Regions from separate parts of the Uliginosibacterium sp. 31-12 genome, predicted to be linked through region 4. Evidence: predicted binding sites of a transcription regulator. Region 4 holds the regulator's gene; each other region holds the start of a gene.

Region 1 (4,710 bases), on a different contig from region 4:
TCATCGCCTCTGATCTTGATACCAATGTGCTGGCGCATGGCCAGAAGGGCATCTACACCGCCGACAGAGTTGAACGCCTGAGTCGCGAACGGGTGCAGCGTTTTTTTCTGCGCGGCACCGGAGAGCAGGATGGTCATGTGCGGGTACGCCCTGAACTCACCCGCCTGATTACCTTCCGTCAGATCAATCTGCTCGATCCTAAGTGGGCGTTGCGTGAGGGCTTTGATGCGATCTTTTGCCGCAACGTGATGATCTATTTCGATAAGCCCACGCAGTACAAGATCTTGGAACGCTTCGTTGGCTTGCTTCAGCCAAACGGTTTGATGTATGCAGGCCATTCGGAGAACTTCATCCATGCGGCCAAGCTCTTCCGTTCTCTTGGTCGTACCGTCTATGCCCGTGCGGACCAAGCGGTGAGCAAGCCCTGAGGCGCTCATGACAAGCAAAACCCGCGTGCTGGTGGTGGATGATTCGGCCCTCATGCGTTCCTTGCTGGCCGAGATCATCAATGCTGCACCGGATCTTCAGGTGGCGGGTACAGCGCGTAACGCTCAGGAAGCCGGCACCCTGATCCGGGCGCTGCGGCCCGAGGTGATCACGCTCGACGTGGATATGCCGGGCATGGACGGAATCGCTTTTCTCGAGCAACTGATGCGCAGCGACCCAATGCCGGTGGTGATGGTGTCTGCGCTCACCGAGCGCGACTCCGAAGTTGCCTTGCGGGCACTCGAATTGGGGGCAATTGACTATGTATCAAAACCCAAGCTCGATCCGCTTGCTAACATTCATGCCTGCGCCAACGAAATCTGCGAAAAAATCCGGATAGCTCGGCAGGCCCGCAGGCCTGCCCGGCCTGTTGCGGGAACTGGTCAGCGCCCTGCAGGACGCTCGATACCACTGGATGTTCACCTGCCCGCAAGGGTGTTGCAGGAGCGTCTGGTTCTGATTGGTGCGTCTACGGGAGGGACAGAAGCGCTGCGGGCATTGCTCACGGCGCTGCCTGAGAAAATGCCAGGCATCCTGATCGTGCAGCACATGCCGGAGATGTTTACCGGTTCGTTTGCGCGGCGTCTTGACGGTTTGTGTGCCCTGACGGTGAAAGAAGCTGACGATGGTGAGCCAGTCAAGCCCGGTACGGTTTATATTGCGCCCGGCCACTCGCACTTGCTGGTGCGGCGGGTTGCAGGCGGATTTCGCTGCGAGCTCTCGCGTGAGTCGGCTGTCAATCGTCACCGGCCGTCGGTTGATGTACTGTTCCACGCCGGCGCACGTGAAGTCGGCAAACATGCCGTCGGCGTGATGCTGACCGGGATGGGCAAGGATGGCGCTGCCGGAATGTTGGAGATGCGCAAAGCAGGTGCCTGGAATATCTGTCAGGATCAGGAAAGTTGTGTGGTGTGGGGGATGCCGCGTGAGGCTACGCTGAATGGCGCAGCCAATGAAATAGCCCCTCTGTGCGAGATTCCAGCACGGGTGATCAATAGTTTGCGTGGCACGTAGGCACCCGGCTGGGCATAATGTCTCAAGCTGCGGCGGCAGATGACGTAATCGGCCAGTAGGTACAGGCGCTGTGCGTGCCAAATTTGAATTTGAACAGCTTGGAGTAACGGGAGAATCTCGATGGAAGCTCAAGTCACGGTAAATGATTCGCAAGCAGTGCTGCGACTGGGAGGGCGCTTCGATTTCAAGGCGCACCGTGAATTCCGCGATGCGGTGGATAATCTGCTCGGACAGGCTGGCAGCAAACCGCTGCAAGTGGATCTGGGAGATGTGTCCTACCTCGATAGTTCGGCGCTGGGCATGCTGTTGATGCTGCGCGACAAGGCTAAGGCTGCCAACAAGGATGTGGCGCTGGTTGGCGTGAAGGGCAGTGTACGCCAGGTGCTTGATATCGCTAATTTCTCCAAGCTTTTCTCTATCAGCTGAGCGTCCTGCTCAGTTGAAAGCCTGCCCTGCGGCGAAAGTCTGCGGGGCGGGGCAGTCCTCCTGCCCTGAAGTTCCGGCTGTTTTTTCCCTCTCAAGTTGTTTCCGGCGCGACCGATATTCATTCGGTGCGTTGAGCCTTTACGTGCCCGGCGCATCGCACCCGGCGTGGGTGGCTTCATGGCAGGCAAGGCTCGCAGCGCGTTGGGCAGTGCCGCTTCTGACCCACTCAAGTTCATCCGCCGGGTGCCGTAAAACCCTCAGGGGCAACGCTCTGGCTCATCCAGTCAGAACGCGGCGGACAAGAACACGTGGAGAACACCATGTCGGAATTGCTGAAGAACATTGATGCACGTACGCGGCTTGCCGGCACCAACAAGCTGGAAATTCTGCTTTTTTCACTCGGTACCGATATGCGCACCGGGCGCAAGGAGAGCTTCGGCATCAACGTATTCAAAGTGCGTGAGGTGATGCGCACGCCGCCGATTACTGCGGCACCGGAGATGCAGGATGGCGTGGAGGGGATGGTGTCCCTGCGTGGCCAGCTGGTGCCGATTGTGGATCTGGCCAAGTATTGCGGGATTGATCCGGACGGCAAGCGCGAGATCATGATCGTGACCGAGTACAACGGCCACACCCAGGGTTTCCTGGTCGAAGCAGTGGATACCATCCTGCGTCTGGATTGGGAGCAGATGCGCATTCCGCCGGACATGATGACCAGCCGCATGGGGGGGCTGGTGACTGCCGTGACTGAACTTGAAGGCAATCGGCTGATCATGATGCTGGACGTCGAAAAGGTGCTGGCGGAGACCACCAAGATCGACGATGACTATCTCTTCAAGGACATTCAGCCGCTCAAACGCGATTTCACTGTGCTCTATGCGGATGATTCCTCCGTGGCCCGCAAGCAGATCGAAAAGACGCTCGATGCACTGAACGTCAAACAAATCGCGGCGGTCAATGGCCGGGCGGCTTGGGATGAGCTCGAACGCATTGCCAAGCATGCCGAGCTGACTGGCCGCAAGGTGTGGGAGATCCTGCATCTGGTGCTGACAGATGTCGAGATGCCGGAAATGGATGGCTACATCCTCACCAAGAAAATCAAGACCGACCCCCGGTTTGATGGGGTGCCGGTGCTGATGCACTCCTCGCTTTCCAGTAGTTCGAATCAGACGCTGGGCAAGTCTGTCGGGGTGGATGGTTACGTGCCCAAGTTCGAGCCGCATCGCTTGGCGGGCGCAGTTCGCGCCATGCTGGCACCGGAAGAAAACCCTGAGGCTCTGGCCTGATCGATAGCAAGGGATCGTCATGGAAAACGCAAACCCCAATCTGCTCGAAGCCGTAGATGCCCGCACCAAACTGGCGGGCTCCAACCGGATGGAAATCCTGCTCTTCGCGCTTGGTACCAATGAAACCTTCGGTATCAACGTGTTCAAGGTGCGTGAGGTTTCCAAGACGCCTTTCATCACCCGTGCGCCCAATATGCCAACCGGGGTGGAAGGCTTGATCTCCTTGCGCGGCAACGTGATTCCGGTGCTGTCGCTGGCCAAGATCCTTGGTATTGCCAAGCCGGGACAAGGTCTGGGCGGTTCGATGATGGTCACTGAATACAGCAAGCGCACGCTTGGCTTCTTGGTGCATGACGTGGATCGCATCATCCGGGTTGAGTGGGACAAGGTGCGTCAGCCCGAAAATATGGCCGGCACCACTCAGAACTACATTACCGCGATCACCGAACTGGCCGATGGCAAGCTCGTCTCCATTCTCGATGTGGAGACCATCCTTTCGCAGACCTTCGGCGAGGCTCCGGTGGGGCAGATCATGGCGCTGGACCGGGATGTCGAGGTCAACATCTTCTTCGTGGATGACTCGGCGATTGCACGCAAGAAGATTGCTGAAGTGCTCGACAAACTCGGCGTTCGCCACAAGCACGCACTCAATGGTCTGGAAGCCTGGACGCGACTCGATGGCATGGCCACTCACGCGCAGCAGCAGAAGCGCCGCCTGAGCGACGAGATCAGCATGATTCTGGTAGATGCCGAAATGCCCGAGATGGATGGCTACGTGCTCACCCGCAATATCAAGAACGACCCGCGCTTCGATGGCATCCCGGTCGTCATGCATTCATCTCTCTCATCCGAGGCTAATCGCTCGATGGGCAAGGCGGTAGGGGTGGATGCCTATGTTGCCAAATTTGATGCAGAGATACTGGCCGAGACTTTGCGCCCGTATCTTTTGAAGGCCTACAAGGACTAATCCGGAGAAAACCAATCATGTCCGATCCGAAAATGAAATTCCTGGTGGTGGACGACTTTTCGACAATGCGTCGGATTGTGCGCAACCTCCTCAAGGAGTTGGGATACACCAACGTCGATGAGGCGGAAGACGGCGTCGTAGCCATGCAGAAACTCACGGCAGGGGGGTTTGACTTTGTGGTGACCGACTGGAACATGCCCAACATGACCGGTATCGAGTTGCTCAAGGCCATTCGTGCCAATGCCCAGCTCTCGCATCTGCCCGTGCTGATGATTACTGCCGAGGCCAAGAAGGAGAACATCATCGAAGCGGCCCAGGCCGGCGCTAGCGGCTACATCGTCAAGCCTTTCACGGCGGCGACCCTCTCCGAGAAGCTCGGCAAGATCTTCGAGAAGATGGGCAAGTGAGCCTGCATTCAGGCGATACATCGCGAGCCTGTACGGGGACTCCCCGGCTCGCAGCGGACTGAAAAGACTTAGGAGCCGATACCATGGCCAAACGGCTGAAAGCGGACGAATCTGGTGATAACGA
Region 2 (4,710 bases), on a different contig from region 4:
TGCGGACTCTCGCGCGCTACCTCAAGCAGCGCCTGCGCCGCTCTGACGTGGTGGGGCGCTACGGCGGCGAAGAGTTTGCCATCGTGTTCTTCGACGCCACTCTGGAGCAGGCGGAAGAGCGTCTGAACAGCATCCGTGAGGGGTTTTCGCGGATTTATCACGCCTATGACGAGGGCATTTTTTCGGTGACTTTCAGCGCGGGTCTTGCGCATTTTCCGGCCTATACCCATCTGATGGAGCTGATGGTGGCAGCCGATACTGCACTGTATGCAGCCAAACGGGCAGGGCGTAACCGGGTCGGGCGGGCCCCTGCGGGCTAACGGGATTCTGCGGTCAAGCTTCGGCGCATTCTGTCGTTAACCGGATCGATTGCTTGCGCTGGCCATGAGTGGCCGGCTTCAACCCGGTTTGCAGGACTCCGACTTTTCATGGCTCCCCCGATCGACGTTTCCCGTTTCGAACAACTCAAGGCTTCTGGCGATCTGCCCTCACCCAAGGGCGTTGCCCTGGCCGTGATGCGCATGACGCAGCTGGATGAGTGTTCGATGGCGGAGCTTGCCCAGCTCATCCGCACCGACCCCGCTTTTGTCGGCCGCCTTATCAAGGCTGCTAATGGTGTGATCGGCTATGGTCGTCGTCCGGTCGTGTCCGTGCAGGATGCCCTGACCGTGCTGGGTATGCCGGCCGTCCGCAATATGGCTCTGGGCTTCTCGTTGCTCAACAACCACCGCAGCGGTGCTTGCGAGGGGTTCGACTACGGCCGCTACTGGTCGACTTCCTTGCTTTCCGCAGTGGCCCTGCAGGCGGTTACCTTGCGCACCCGGGTTGCCGCGCCGGATGAAACCTATTGCCTGGGTTTGCTGGCAAGGGTCGGCGAGCTGGCGCTGGCGACACTCTATCCGCACGACTATGCCGTCATCTGCCACGATGCGGGGGGCGACATCGCCCGCCTGCTGGCGCTTGAATCGCGCAGTTTTGCCATGACTAATGCGGAGCTTGGTGCCGCCATGCTGGCGGACTGGGGCTTGCCGCGTCTGTTTACGGATGCAGCCTTTTGTGTGGCCTCCGGCCTTGAGAGTTCGCATCCGGAAGGCTCGCGTGACGCGACCCTGAGCCTCTCGTTGAGTCTTGCGCGCCAGATGAGTGTCCTGTGCATGGCGCCCGAGGCTGAGCGTCCGGCCATGATGCAGAGCCTCAAGATGGCTGGTTCGCGCTTGTCCTTTGATGAGGAGGCCGTTGCTGTACTGGCGGATGGCGTGGTGGCTGAGTGGGTGGAGTGGGGCGCTTTGCTCCATGTGCATGCGGAGCAACTGCCGCCCTTCGAGCGCCTGTTGCGTCCGCCGAGCCCTCCGCTCTCTGTTGCGGTTGAAGCCACAACCTCTCCTGACGGGACATCGCCAGTGTCGCGTGCTCTGCGGGTGCTGCTGGTGGATGCGGTGGATGAGGTGCGTCAGGAGTTGCGTCAGGTTCTGCTGGAAGCAGGTTATGAGGTGGCTGAAGCCCGCGACGGTTTTTCGGCGACCGAGCTAGCGCTCGATTTTTGTCCCGACATGATGCTCCTTGGCTGGCAGATGCCTGATGTAAGCGCTACCGAGCTGCTGCTTACCTTGCGCAAGACGCGCATCGGGCGCGGTATTTATGTGCTCGTGATGGGCGATTGCAACAACGAGGAAATGGCGCTGGAGGCTTTTGATGCCGGCGCCGACGACATGCTGGCCAAGCCTGTGGCACATCGTCTGTTGCTGGCTCGGCTGAGCGCTGGCAAGCGCCTTTCGTCCCTACATGGTGAGATCGAACAGGATCGCGAGGAAATCCGTCATTTTGCGGCTGAGCTGGCGGTGAGTAATCGCCGCCTGCAGGAGGTCGCGCTGACTGATGCGCTGACTGGCTTCCCCAATCGCCGTTTTTTCAGCGAGCGCCTGGTGCAGGAGTGGGCTGCCTCGTTGCGCAGCAAGCGTCCGCTGGCCTGCATCATGCTGGACGTGGATCACTTCAAGCAGATCAATGACACCTATGGTCACGACGCTGGCGACTCGGCCCTGCGCCAGGTGGCGGTAGCGATTCGCAGCGCGGTGCGCACTCATGATCTGGTTGCGCGCATGGGTGGTGATGAGTTCGTGGTCCTCTGTCCGGACTCCAGTATTGAAGCGGCCATGGTGTGTGCTGAGCGGGTACGTCGTGCTGTAGATGAGGCGCAGCTTTCCTCCGGTCTGTTGCATCTGAAGCTGAGCGTGAGTGCCGGGGTGTCCTGTCGGGATGCTGCCATTCCCGATGCCGAGAGTCTGCTCAAGCGAGCAGATCAAGGCCTTTACATGGCCAAGCAGGCTGGCCGGAACCGGGTGGCTGCGCCGCAGTTGCGCCCAGCAGGCAGCGGTATGGCCTGAATGCTGGAAAACCGCCTGTGGCGGGCCGCCGTTTGCGGGCTGGAAAAAATTTCACAGGCTGCCCTAAAGTTCTGCCTGGCCCAGTCGTAAACCCGAACACTAAGGCCGTAAAGTCACTTCGATCTGCCCTTCCGTACCCGTCTGCGCTTGGCATGTAGGTAGCATTCCTACATGCCTGCTGTCGTCTATTGCTACAGCATTTTCCGACGCTGCCTGATTGGTTGTCGCCCCCTTGCGGGCCACAATGCAATCCCATAGAGCCCGAAAACAGGGCTTCTTCAAAACGCAGTGGAGGTGATCATGAAAATGGACGTGAGCAGCGAAATCCGGGAACTCAATCTTTCCTATCTGATGCTGTCCCAGCAGCTGATCCAGGCTGATCGTGCGGGCGCAATGTTCAAGCTCGGCATCGGTGAAGATGTTGCCGACATTATCCAGAACCTTTCTCCGGCGCAAATTCTGCGTATGGCCTCCAGCGATATGCTGCTGTGCCGCTTCCGTTTTGACGACACTCTGTTGCTGAATCTGCTTGGCAATCATGGCCGCGAGAATGCAGCTGCGCGCATTCACGCCACCATTCTGGCCACCACCAAGCCGGTCGAACATCTGGCCTGAGGGCTTGGGAGACTGTCATGCGGATGAAAAGTTTGGTTCAGGATGCGCAGGAAACCCAGCTCGCGATCGAGATGATCGAGCTGGGCGCCCGCATGCAGATGCTGGAGTCGGAAACCGGCCTGTCGCGTGAGCGACTGCTCAAGCTCTATAAGGAGATCCGAGGCGAATCACCGCCCAAGGGCATGCTGCCCTTCTCCACGGACTGGTTCATTCCATGGCAGCAAAACGTGCACGCCTCTCTTTACATGTCACTGCGCGGCTTCGTGACCCAAAACACCGGTCTGCAAGGCCTGGCAGCCACGCTGCAGGCTTTCCGCATGTATCGCGAACAGGTCGAGGCCAACGATCTTGAACAGGTGCTGAGCCTGACCCGGGCCTGGACTTTGGTGCGCTTCTTCGAAGCCAAGATGTTGCAGCAAAGCCGTTGTACGAAGTGTGGCGGCAGCTTTGTCGCTCATGCGTTTGACCCGACTCACGATTATGTCTGTGGCCTGTGTCATGTCCCGGCCCGTGCAGGCAAGGGTAAGCGCCCGATGCGCGACACGCGCAGCGCCGTCGCCTGAGAATTAATCCTCCTCTCTGTTTCCCCGGCTCTGCGCAGGCAGGGCATTGCAAGCCGCTGGCAGGTCCAGCGGTTTTTTTTGCCCATCGGATGCGTCAAGTTTTGTGTACTGGGGCCGATACCCATACTGGTCCGGGCAAGTTTCTGTCGTCCGGGTGATGCGGCAGGTTCGGGGGCGTGTGGTGAGCCCTTCGTCCAGTCGGTTTGATTCGTATCGTACAAGGCTTCCGCGATGCTCCTGATCGTTGGCTATGTGATCATTCTTGCGGCTTCCGTCGGCACTTATGCGGTGCACGGCAGTCTTGCCGCGCTCTTTGTGCCGCTGGAGTACATCGCTATTGTGGGCCTGACCATCGGGGGCCTGGTGGCGGGTAACTCGATGCGCAACACTAAGGCTGCTCTGGCTGCGCTGCCGACCCTCTTCAAACCTTCGCCCTATAGCAAGGCCTTCTACATTGAGCTGCTAGCTATGCTCTTCGAGATTCTGGCGAAAGTGCGCAAGGAAGGCCTGATGTCGATCGAGAACGATATCGAGAATCCGGATTCCAGCCCGATCTTTTCCAAATATCCGGCTTTCCTGCACGACCACCATGCAGTCGAATTTCTCTGCGATTACCTGCGCATGATGGTGGGCGGCAATCTGAATGCTTTTGAGCTCGAAAATCTGATGGACATGGAAATTGAGACTCACCATACCGAAGCGCATGCGCCAGCGCATATCTGGTCCAAAACTGGCGATGCCACACCTGCCTTCGGTATCGTGGTGGCGGTGATGGGGGTGGTGAATGTGATGGGGTCCGTGGGTGAGCCACCGGCGGTGCTGGGCAAGATGATTGGCGGTGCGCTGGTGGGTACCTTCCTCGGTATTTTGGTGTCTTACGGTTTCGTGGCGCCGATTGCCTCGCAGCTGGAGCAAAAGTGCGAAGAGGGTGCCAAGATCTACCAGTGCATCAAGGTGGTATTGCTGGCCAGTATGGGTGGCTATGCGCCGCAGGTTGCCGTGGAGTTCGGGCGCAAGGTCTTGTTCTCGTCGGATCGTCCAGGCTTTTCCGAGCTGGAAAGCGAAATAAAGAGCCGCAAGAAATAAGCGGCATTCCGGCATACCAGGGGCACAGGAGTCATGAGCGGCGACAACCAACAACCCATCAT
Region 3 (4,710 bases), on a different contig from region 4:
GCGCGCGTGGGAAGTACGTAAACGCGCCGCTGCGGCAGCTGGATCGGCTGTGTTTCGGGCGTGCGGGTGCGCGTGGCCCAGCGCCGGAAGCGCTGGCGCAAAGTGGCGGCGCTCACGGCAGGGGTACGGTCTCGATCAGGCCGCGTACCAATGCTTCGCCGCTGGCGCGGGCATCCAGCGCATTGATGCGGTGCCCGGCGACTGCGGGCAATACCGCCTGAACATCTTCAGGGCGGACATGGTCGCGCCCGGCGATCAGCGCCCAGGCCCGCGCGGCAGCGAGCAGGCCGAGACCGGCGCGAGGACTGAGTCCGCTGGCGCCACCGGGCAACTGACGGCTTTTGGCCAGCAAGGCCTGCACATAATCGAGCAGGCGCTCGCCGACATGGAGCGCGGCAGCTTCCTGCTGCAATGCCTGCAGGCCTGCCGGGTCGATTTGCGGGCGGATCTGGCCGATCAGGGCGCGGCGGTCGTCGCCGGCGAGCAGGGCGCGTTCGGCCGCAGCATCCGGCAGGCCCAGTGACAGGCGCATCAGGAAGCGGTCCAGCTGTGACTCGGGCAGCGGGAAAGTGCCTAGCTGCTGCGAGGGATTTTGGGTGGCAATGACGAAGAAGGGCGAGGGCAGGGCGTGGGTCTTGCCGTCGATCGAAACCTGATGCTCTTCCATGGCTTCGAGCAGCGCACTCTGGGTCTTTGGGGTAGTGCGGTTGATTTCATCGGCCAGCAGCACCTGGGTGAACACGGGGCCGGGATGAAACACGAAACATTGTTGGGCCGCATCGAAAATGCTTACGCCGATGAGATCTGCCGGCAGCAGATCGCTGGTGAATTGCACGCGCTGAAAGGCCAGCCCCAGTGACACTGCCAGGGCGTGGGCCAGGGTCGTCTTGCCCACGCCCGGCTGGTCCTCGATCAGCAGATGACCGCGCGCCAGCAGGCAGGCCAGCGACAGGCGCAGTGCCTCGGGTTTGCCGAGCAGGATCTGGCCGAGGCCGGCGAGGAGACTGGCGCACAAGGGGTGCGGGATGGGGGCAGACATGGGAATCTCCGGATGGGTTCTTGGTTGGCAGACCCGTATTCTGGCCAATCGTTCTCTGGCGCATGGATCAGGCCCGCGCTAGTTTAAACGGCAGACCCCATAAGAACTGCAGCGAAACAGCCGCAGCCCGACAGGAGACCCGATGAGATGAGCCGTACGGCTTTCATTACCCATCCCGATTGCTGGCTGCACACCATGGGTGCGCAGCATCCGGAGTCGCCTGAACGCCTGACCGAGATCCTTGATCGCATCCGCGGCGAGGGCCTGGACGGCTTTCTCGACATGCGTGAGGATGCGCCCACCGCCACGCTGGAGCAGCTCTACCGGGCGCATTCGCCTGCTTATGTCGAAGAGTTGTTCGAGATCGCGCCGGAAAGCGGCTTGCGTCATCTTGATCCGGATACGGCGATGACCCGTCATACCCTCAAGGCGGCGCTGCGGGCGGCGGGGTCCGGCATCCTGGCCTCCGAGTTGGTGCTGGCCGGTCGCGTTCATAACGCGTTCTGTGCGGTCCGCCCGCCTGGCCATCATGCTGAGCGGCTGCGGGCGATGGGTTTCTGCTTCTTCAATAATGTGGCGGTGGCCGCACGCCATGTGCTGGAGGTACATGGGCTGGAGCGGGTCAGCATCATCGATTTCGATGTGCATCACGGTAACGGCACGGAGAATATTTTCATCGCCGATCCGCGCGTGCAAATGCTCAGTTTTTTCCAGCATCCGCTTTATCCCTACTGCGGTACCCAGGTGCAGGTGCCGCACATGCTCAATAGCCCTTTCCCTGCCGGCACCCGGGGGGATGCTGTGCGCGAGCTGCTGGCGCATGTGTGGCTGCCGGCGCTGACGCGCCATCAACCGCAGATGCTGTTCATCTCGGCCGGCTTCGATGCCCACTACGAGGACGACATGGCCTCGATGGGTCTGCTCGACAAGGATTTTGACTGGATCAGCCGCGAGCTGCGGCAGTGGGCTGATGCACATTGCGGCGGGCGCCTGGTGTCGATGCTTGAAGGGGGGTATGTGCTGCCGGCGCTGGGGCGCAGCGTGATTGCCCACGTCAGGGCACTGGCGGATATCTGAGGGCCCAGCCCGAATGCAAGGCTGCTGCAAGCCTTTTACTCGGCGGCCAGCACTCAGCGCGCGGTCCTTGGTCTACAATCCCCGCTTTCCCATTCGTCTTGCGGACCACCATGATCACCGGTTCCCTTGTCGCCCTGCTCACGCCGATGACGGCAGACGGGCAGATTGATCTGCCCGCGTTCAGGGCCCTCATTGATTTTCATGCACGTGAAGGCACCGATGGTCTGGTGATCGTCGGGACAACGGGCGAATCGCCGACGGTGAGTGTCGACGAGCAATGCGAGCTGATCCGCGTCGCGGTCGAACATTCCGCCGGTCGCCTGCCGATCATTGCCGGCACTGGCGCCAACTCCACGGCTGAAGCCGTCGAACTGGCTCGCTTTGCCAAGAAGGTCGGCGCTGAAGCCCAGCTCTCAGTGGTGCCTTACTACAACCGTCCGACCCAGGAAGGCATGTATCGCCACTTCAAGACGATTGCCGAGGCGGTTGAACTGCCGGTGATTCTCTACAACGTGCCGGGCCGCACAGTGGCCGACATGAACAACGACACGGTGCTGCGTCTGGCCCATGTGCCGGGTATCGTTGGCATCAAGGACGCTACCGGCAACATCGACCGCATTACCGATCTCGCCATGCGTGCCCCGGTCGATTTTGCGCTTTACTCCGGCGACGATTTGACCGCCATGTGCTTCATGCTGCTCGGCGGCCATGGCGTGATTTCGGTGTCCGCCAACGTGGCACCGCGCCTGATGCACGAGCTGTGCGTGGCCGCACGGGCCGGTGATGTGGTGCGCGCCAACGAGATCAACCGCAAGCTTTACCTGCTCAATCGTGACCTCTTTGTCGAGGCCAATCCGATTCCGGTGAAGTGGGCTGCCCAACAGATGGGGTTGTTGCAGGGCGAGTTGCGCCTGCCCCTGACTCCGCTTTCCGAAGTTTTCCACGAGCGCGTGCGCACTGCGATGCGTGCCGCCGATATCCAGTTCTGAGAGGTCCTGACCTGATGCGTTCATCCCTGCGTGTAGTGTTGTCTGCCTCCGTGCTGAGCCTGGCTGTGGCAGCTTGTGGCGGCAACCGGAACGAAAAAATTGATTACAAGACGCCTGGTGCTGACACCAGCGTGAAGACCGATTCCCTGATCGTGCCGCCAGATCTGGTGACACCACGCCGCGATGAACGTTTCGTGGTGCCGGATACGCCTGGTTCAGCCACTTACTCCGGTTACACGGCCGCTACGGCCGCGCCGGGTGCGGCGGCGGCCAAGCCGGCGGCGGCAGTGCCGGTTGCGGCGGACAAGGTCCGCATGGAGCGCTTTGGCAATACGCGTTGGCTGGTGCTGCAAGGCAACAGCGAGCAGTTGTGGCCGAAGCTGCGTGACTTCTGGAAGGAACTGGGTTTCGTTCTGGTCAAGGACGATCAGCAGTTGCTGATCATGGAAACTGACTGGGCCGAGAACCGCGCCAAGGTCTATTCCGATCCCGTCCGCAATGCCTTGAGCTATGTGCTCGGTTCGATGGTCAGCAACGGCGAGCGTGATCGCTACCGTACCCGCATTGAGCAAGGCGCTCGTCCGGGTGAGGTCGAGATCTACATCACCCATCGTGGCCTTGAAGAGAAGATGTACAACCCGAACATGGGTAACCAGACCGGTACCTATTTCGAGCTGCAGCCTTCGAATCCCGAGATGGAAGCCGAGATGCTGACTCGTCTGATGATTCGTCTGGGGCGTGATGAAACCTCTGCCCGCGAAGTGGTGGCTGAAGTTGCCAAGCCCGTGTCTGAACGTGCCACGCTTGGCGCTGCCGCCGATGGCAGCCAGCAACTGACAGTGAAGGATGGCCTGGATCGCAGCTGGCGCCAGGTGGGGCTGGCGCTCGACCGGATCGGTGTGGTGGTGGAAGACCGCGACCGCGCCAAGGGTCTGTATTTCGTGCGCTATGTTTCTGCTGAAGACCTGACGGGTCAGAAGAAGGAAAGCGGCGGCTGGTTCTCCGGCTGGTTTGGCGGCGGCAAGAAGGAGTCTGGTACCGACCAGTTCCGCGTGGCTGTAAGCGCCGCAGGCGAACAGACTGTGGTCCAGTTGCAGGACAAGGAAGGCAAGCCGGCTTCGACTGAAGCCAGTCGCCAGATTCTTGGCCTGTTGCACAAGGAACTCAAGTAAGCCCCTCCGGCATCAGCTGGCAGGAAACGGCAGTCAGGGCAACCTGGCTGCCGTTTTTTATTGCTGCTCCAGCCAAGCTTCGATGTGCCCCTGCACAGTGCTTTTCTGAGGTGCTGCCACGTAATGACTGGCTTTTGCCGGGCTGACAAGCCTCAAAACTTGATATGGCGCATAGAGAAATCTCGCTACATGCAATAGTTTCCGTACATCGCCTTGGCGGCTTTCATTGAAGGCCTTCCTGGCGACCAGCAGGAGGCCGGCCGCACCGCCCCGATGAGGTGCGCAGCTTGTCTCCGGATACCGAAGCTAGTCTCACATCAGGGAGATATGGATGTTCCAGGTGAGGATTCACGGTCGCGGCGGTCAAGGGGTGGTGACGGGGGCAGAAATGCTGTCGATCGCAGCCTTCCTTGAAGGCCGTCATGCACAGGCA
Region 4 (4,710 bases):
CAAGGCGTTCAGCCGCAAGCTCTTCGGGGCAGAGGATCTGGCCTCGGGCCTTCGCTACATCGCATTTACTGAATTGCCGCCCGGCAGTTCCATCGGCGAACACGATCACCATGATGCACGCGAGGAAGTGTATGCAATCCAGTACGGTGAAGGCCTCTTGCGCATCGATGGTGAAACGCGCCGCGTGAAGGCTGGAGACGTAATCCTGACCAAAATCGGCCAGAGCCACGGATTGGAAAACGACAGCCAGGAAACCCTCGGCGTATTCGTGTTCTGGGCCCTGTAGGCCTGCCTCAGACGATGTATCCCTGCAAGCGCGACTCGATCAGACGGGGGTTATCACCGTGGGCAATGCCGATCAGGCCATCGATGATCATCTCGCGCACAGCCACCAGATCGGCCACCGTGGCCTGCAACTTCTTGGCGACCGGCAGGAAAATCAGATTGGCCGAACCCACGCCGTAGATCGTAGCCACAAAAGCCACGGCAATCCCTGCGCCGAGCTTTGAGGGGTCGGAGAGGTTCTCCATCACGTGGATCAGACCCATCACCGCACCGAGGATGCCAATGGTGGGAGCATAGCCACCAGCGGCTTCCCAGATCTTGGTGGCGCGTTTCAGATCCGCTTCCCAGGCAAAAACATCCACTTCCAGCACTGCGCGGATGCGCTCAGGCTCGACGCCATCGACCAGCAACTGCAGGCCTTTGCGCACGAAGGGATCAGGGTGCGGATCAATGCGCGATTCGAGCGCCAGCAGGCCTTCCTTGCGCGCCACCCCACTCCAGGCCACGACCTGGGCGATGATGTCCGGTAAATGCGGCAGCGGGGGCCTGAAAACCCATGTGACCATCTGCAGGCCAGTGCGGAAGGTTTTCCAAGGGCTTTGCAGCATCACGGCACCGAGAGTGCCGCCGATCACGATCAGGAAGGCTGTTGGCTGCACCAGTGAGCCGATATGCCCGCCCTCGAAGATCTGGCCCAGAACGATGGCCAGCACGCCCAGCAGGAGACCGGCAATACTGACCAGATCCATGCTCGCTCAGTCTCCCGCTCAGGCCGCAGCGGCGCGGCGCTGACGCCCACGCCCAGTCTCACGTCCGCCCGAGATGCGCGAACGCAGACGGGCGATGGCCTGGCTGTGAAGCTGACACACACGGGATTCAGAAACGCCCAGCACCTCGCCGATTTCACGCAGGTTCATGTCTTCCTCGTAGTAGAGGCCCATGACCATCTTTTCGCGATCAGGCAGATCCTCGATAGCCTGGATGAGAATCTTGCGCATGTTGGCGTCCTCAAGCAGGTTGAGGGGGTCAGCCCCTTCACCGACGATATGGCGCTCGAGGAAATCATCCTCATCGTCATCGCCGAAGTCCTCGAAATAGACCAGCTGGTAGCCACGCGCTTCCTGCAGCATCTTCTGATACTCGGGCAGCTGCATGTCGAGCAGTGCAGCGAGTTCGCCCTCGGTGGGCTGGCGGCCATGCTGCTGCTCCAGGGTATGCACCGCACCTTCGATGCGCCGCATCTCGCGGCGCAGGCTGCGTGGCAACCAGTCGTTTTCACGCAGGCCATCAAGCATGGCGCCACGGATGCGCTGCACGGCATAAGTCTCAAATTGCGCGCCGAGCCCTTCCTCATAGCGCGTAATGGCATCCAGCAAGCCCATCATGCCGTTCTGGATGATGTCTTCCACCTGCACGCTGGCCGGCAGTTTGGCCATCAGATGGTAGGCAATCCGCTTGACCAGCGGCGCATAGCGCGTAATGAGCTGGTTCTTGTCCAGTGTTCCAGCTGCGTTGTACATGGCGACCTCTTTCCTTCGGTTCGATCCAGGCTCTGTGCCGCTCCCGGAGATTGCGGCGCCTGAAAGCTCTTTGTCACCATTGTGCAGACTTCTGCACGCCGTGACGGCTGGAAAAGCCCAGTGTGTTCCGCCTTATTCCATCTTCGCCGGCGCGGTTTCTACGAATCACACGCGCCCCGGCCCCCTGCCATGCAAGCGGGTGGCACCGCTTGTAGTCTGGACCAGCCGCTCAATGAAAGCATCGGCACTTTCCCCAGTCTCTCGGGCACGCTCGCGCAAAGCCTCACCGAGACTCGAAACTGGCTGCAAAGGCAGCTCCAGCCTGTTCAGCGCCGTCTCGCAGAAGCTCATAAGAAGCCCTTGCTCACGAGGCCCCGGGGGCTGCGTGAAACACACCGACACATGTCGCTCGCCACCTGCCTGACACAGGCGCTTGAGACTGGCATAGGCAGTGGTGATGGACATCGGCTGGGCATCCAGCAGCAAAAGCAGGCGCGGCGCAGCAAAAGCCAGCGCCGAGAGGCTGCGTAACTCAGCCGGCTGGGCCACGATCACCCATTCATCGTGCCCGGCACGCAGACCACGCAACTGTTCGATAGCCCGCTGATTGAAGATGCGCTCGCTCCCCAACTGCTCGACCAATGCCGCCACCTGCGCGATCTCCAGCCCGGGCTGGGCTTCAACCAGGCAGCTGGAAGCCGGCATCAAGCCCTCCACCGCCATGCGCAGATCGAAGCGCGGATTACGCCCCAGGCAGTCGCCCATGTTGCCGGCGGCCAAGCGCTCTTCGAGCACCAGCAGACGTAAGCCGCTCTCAGCCCTCACCCGCAACTGCGCAGCCAGCCAGCGGCTGGCGCCACCACCACAGGGCAGCACCGCCAGCACCTCGGGCGGCGCCGCATGCAGCAGGCGGCGCAGGCCGTCGGCCTGATCGACCTGGCGACTCACCCTGGCAGCACGCTGCATGATGTCATTCATCGAAAGCTTCCTCCTGCGTTGGCTCGCTGCTGGCTGCTGCTTTCCGGCGTGGCCGCCATCAGCATGCAGGCGTCGAGCGACTCGAGCTTGTAAGGCGAATCTGCCTTCAACTCACGCAAGGCGCGGTGCACCAGATAACCCCGGTTGGGCAGATGCAGATCCTCGGGCACCCGCTGACCATTGGCCACGTAATACACCTGCAGTTCGCGGCGCATCGCCACATCCAGCACCGGCGCCAGCGAAGCGGCCTCATCAACCTTGCTCAGGATGCATCCCGCAAGATCCGGGCCATCGTAGGCGGCCACCACGTCATCCAGTGTGTCACCCCGTGAAGTGGCATTCAGCACCAGCAGGCGTCGCACGACACCGGCTGAGGTCAGCATGGAAGCCTGCTCGACGACCATCTTGTCGCGCTGGCTCATGCCCATCGTGTCGATCAGCACCATGTGCTTGTTGCGCAGATCCTGCAGGGTCTGGCGCAGGTCGGCCGCATCGCGCACCACGTGCACGGCCACGCCGAGGATGCGGCCATAGATGCGCAGCTGCTCATGCGCGCCGATCCGGTAGCCATCAGTGGTGATCAGAGCCAGCTTGTCGGCGCCGTGGCGCACCACGCAGCGTGCGGCGAGCTTGGCGGCGGTGGTGGTCTTGCCCACCCCAGTGGGGCCGACCAGGGCGTAAACGCCACCGCGCTCGATCAAGTCGGCATCGCTATCGACCAGCTTGAGACGGCGCGCAAGGCGGTTGCGGATTTCGTTGCGAACCTCGCTCGCGCCGAGCTCGCCATTGACCCCCTCGGTCAGGTTGCGGGCCAGCTTGGCCGAAAAACCGGATTCGAGCAGTTCGCTCATCATCTGGGTGCGTGCCGGCGCCTGACGCGACAGCTCACTCCAGGCAAAGCCCGCCAACTGGCGCTCCAGCATGCCTTTGATCGAGCCAAGCTCCTCGGCCATGCGGGCGTTGGAAGCCTCCAGCGCATCGATATGAGCATCACGCTCGATCTGCCCGATCGGTGCGGCCAGACGGGAGTTGGCAGGCCTGGCGGCAGGCTGGGAACGGGGCTCTTCGCGGGCCGGGGCCACAGCGGCCGGCTCGCTCCAGGGCTCACCATTGGGCTGCACACGCGGCGGCGTGAAGGGACGCACATCAAGCTGACGCCCGACCGGCTCATCGGCACGCCGGGCGCCAAGATCCGCTTCAAAGCTCGCTTGCGGGCGGCTGCGCGGCGGCAGGCTCTGGGCGGCGTTCTCACGCGAGAGACGGGCAATATGCTGACCGAGGGTGACCGTGAAATCGTCCTCTTCTTCGGCTTCAACACGCTGCGTCGCTGCTCTGGCGGGCGATCGCACTGCCGGCGCAGCCACCGGGCGCGAAACCGGAGCCGAGGGCTGTGGAGCACGAGCCTGCTGCACGGTGGCGGAGAGTTCCCCCATCTGCTCGGCCGGCAGGGCAACAATTTCCACCCCGCCCTCCACCGCACGATTGGACAACACCACGGCATCCGGCCCCAGATCCGCCTTCAGTGCCGCCAGCGCCTCACGCGCCGTTTTCCCCACATACCGTTTGACCTTCACCATGACGCCACCTCCGCTTGCCAGACCCATCCGGGAAACGCATGAACGCGGTTTCCACGGCTGGATTATTCGCCCTGTGGGAGGCCGGCAAGAAAGGGAACAAAACGGTAAAAACGCGGCAATTCGGCGGGGTGAATCGGCAATTTCTGCCAGGGCGCAAAGCCTTGTAGGAAGCGGTCTTACACGACTTCCGGACGGACGCCCGGAGGCCGGAAATCAGTCGCGCAGGATCTTGCGCAGATTACGCATATTGCTGCGCGTCCAACCAAGATGGCGGTAGAACTCCAGCGCCGGGGCATTGTCTTCGTCAGCCAGCAGTTGCAGCCGGCTCATACCACGCCGGCGCGCCCAGG

Evidence for each region. Region 4 encodes FliA, which starts transcription of late flagellar genes. Its sites were predicted from a motif close to CTAAAGTTNNNNNNNNNNNNGCCGNTA; they were not measured.
Region 1: Q3Y64_RS01420 (chemotaxis protein) is a predicted target of FliA. The motif match lies at 2,017-2,043, and genes of this name have one in related genera.
Region 2: motA (flagellar motor stator protein MotA) is a predicted target of FliA. The motif match lies at 3,656-3,682, and genes of this name have one in related genera.
Region 3: Q3Y64_RS06540 (MoxR family ATPase) is a predicted target of FliA. The motif match lies at 1,125-1,151, and genes of this name have one in related genera.

The regions. Positions count from the first base shown of each region.
Region 1 covers NZ_JAUOOA010000001.1:310,796-315,505, forward strand. The annotation lists gene Q3Y64_RS01405 (CheR family methyltransferase) at 1-428, shown strand, start outside; gene Q3Y64_RS01410 (chemotaxis response regulator protein-glutamate methylesterase) at 436-1,500, shown strand; gene Q3Y64_RS01415 (STAS domain-containing protein) at 1,621-1,926, shown strand; gene Q3Y64_RS01420 (chemotaxis protein) at 2,247-3,212, shown strand; gene Q3Y64_RS01425 (chemotaxis protein) at 3,232-4,179, shown strand; gene cheY (chemotaxis response regulator CheY) at 4,197-4,586, shown strand; gene cheZ (protein phosphatase CheZ) at 4,670-4,710, shown strand, end outside.
Region 2 covers NZ_JAUOOA010000001.1:304,057-308,766, forward strand. The annotation lists gene Q3Y64_RS01370 (diguanylate cyclase) at 1-320, shown strand, start outside; gene Q3Y64_RS01375 (diguanylate cyclase) at 429-2,384, shown strand; gene flhD (flagellar transcriptional regulator FlhD) at 2,685-2,999, shown strand; gene flhC (flagellar transcriptional regulator FlhC) at 3,017-3,562, shown strand; gene motA (flagellar motor stator protein MotA) at 3,794-4,648, shown strand; gene motB (flagellar motor protein MotB) at 4,682-4,710, shown strand, end outside.
Region 3 covers NZ_JAUOOA010000002.1:294,219-298,928, reverse strand. The annotation lists gene Q3Y64_RS06545 (DUF58 domain-containing protein) at 1-116, opposite strand, end outside; gene Q3Y64_RS06540 (MoxR family ATPase) at 113-1,039, opposite strand; gene Q3Y64_RS06535 (histone deacetylase family protein) at 1,187-2,116, shown strand; gene dapA (4-hydroxy-tetrahydrodipicolinate synthase) at 2,227-3,105, shown strand; gene bamC (outer membrane protein assembly factor BamC) at 3,120-4,277, shown strand; gene Q3Y64_RS06520 (2-oxoacid:acceptor oxidoreductase family protein) at 4,609-4,710, shown strand, end outside.
Region 4 covers NZ_JAUOOA010000010.1:80,637-85,346, forward strand. The annotation lists gene Q3Y64_RS17120 (cupin domain-containing protein) at 1-286, shown strand, start outside; gene Q3Y64_RS17125 (flagellar motor protein) at 294-1,034, opposite strand; gene Q3Y64_RS17130 (RNA polymerase sigma factor FliA) at 1,053-1,805, opposite strand; gene Q3Y64_RS17135 (hypothetical protein) at 1,971-2,783, opposite strand; gene flhF (flagellar biosynthesis protein FlhF) at 2,780-4,360, opposite strand; gene Q3Y64_RS17145 (GNAT family N-acetyltransferase) at 4,574-4,710, opposite strand, start outside.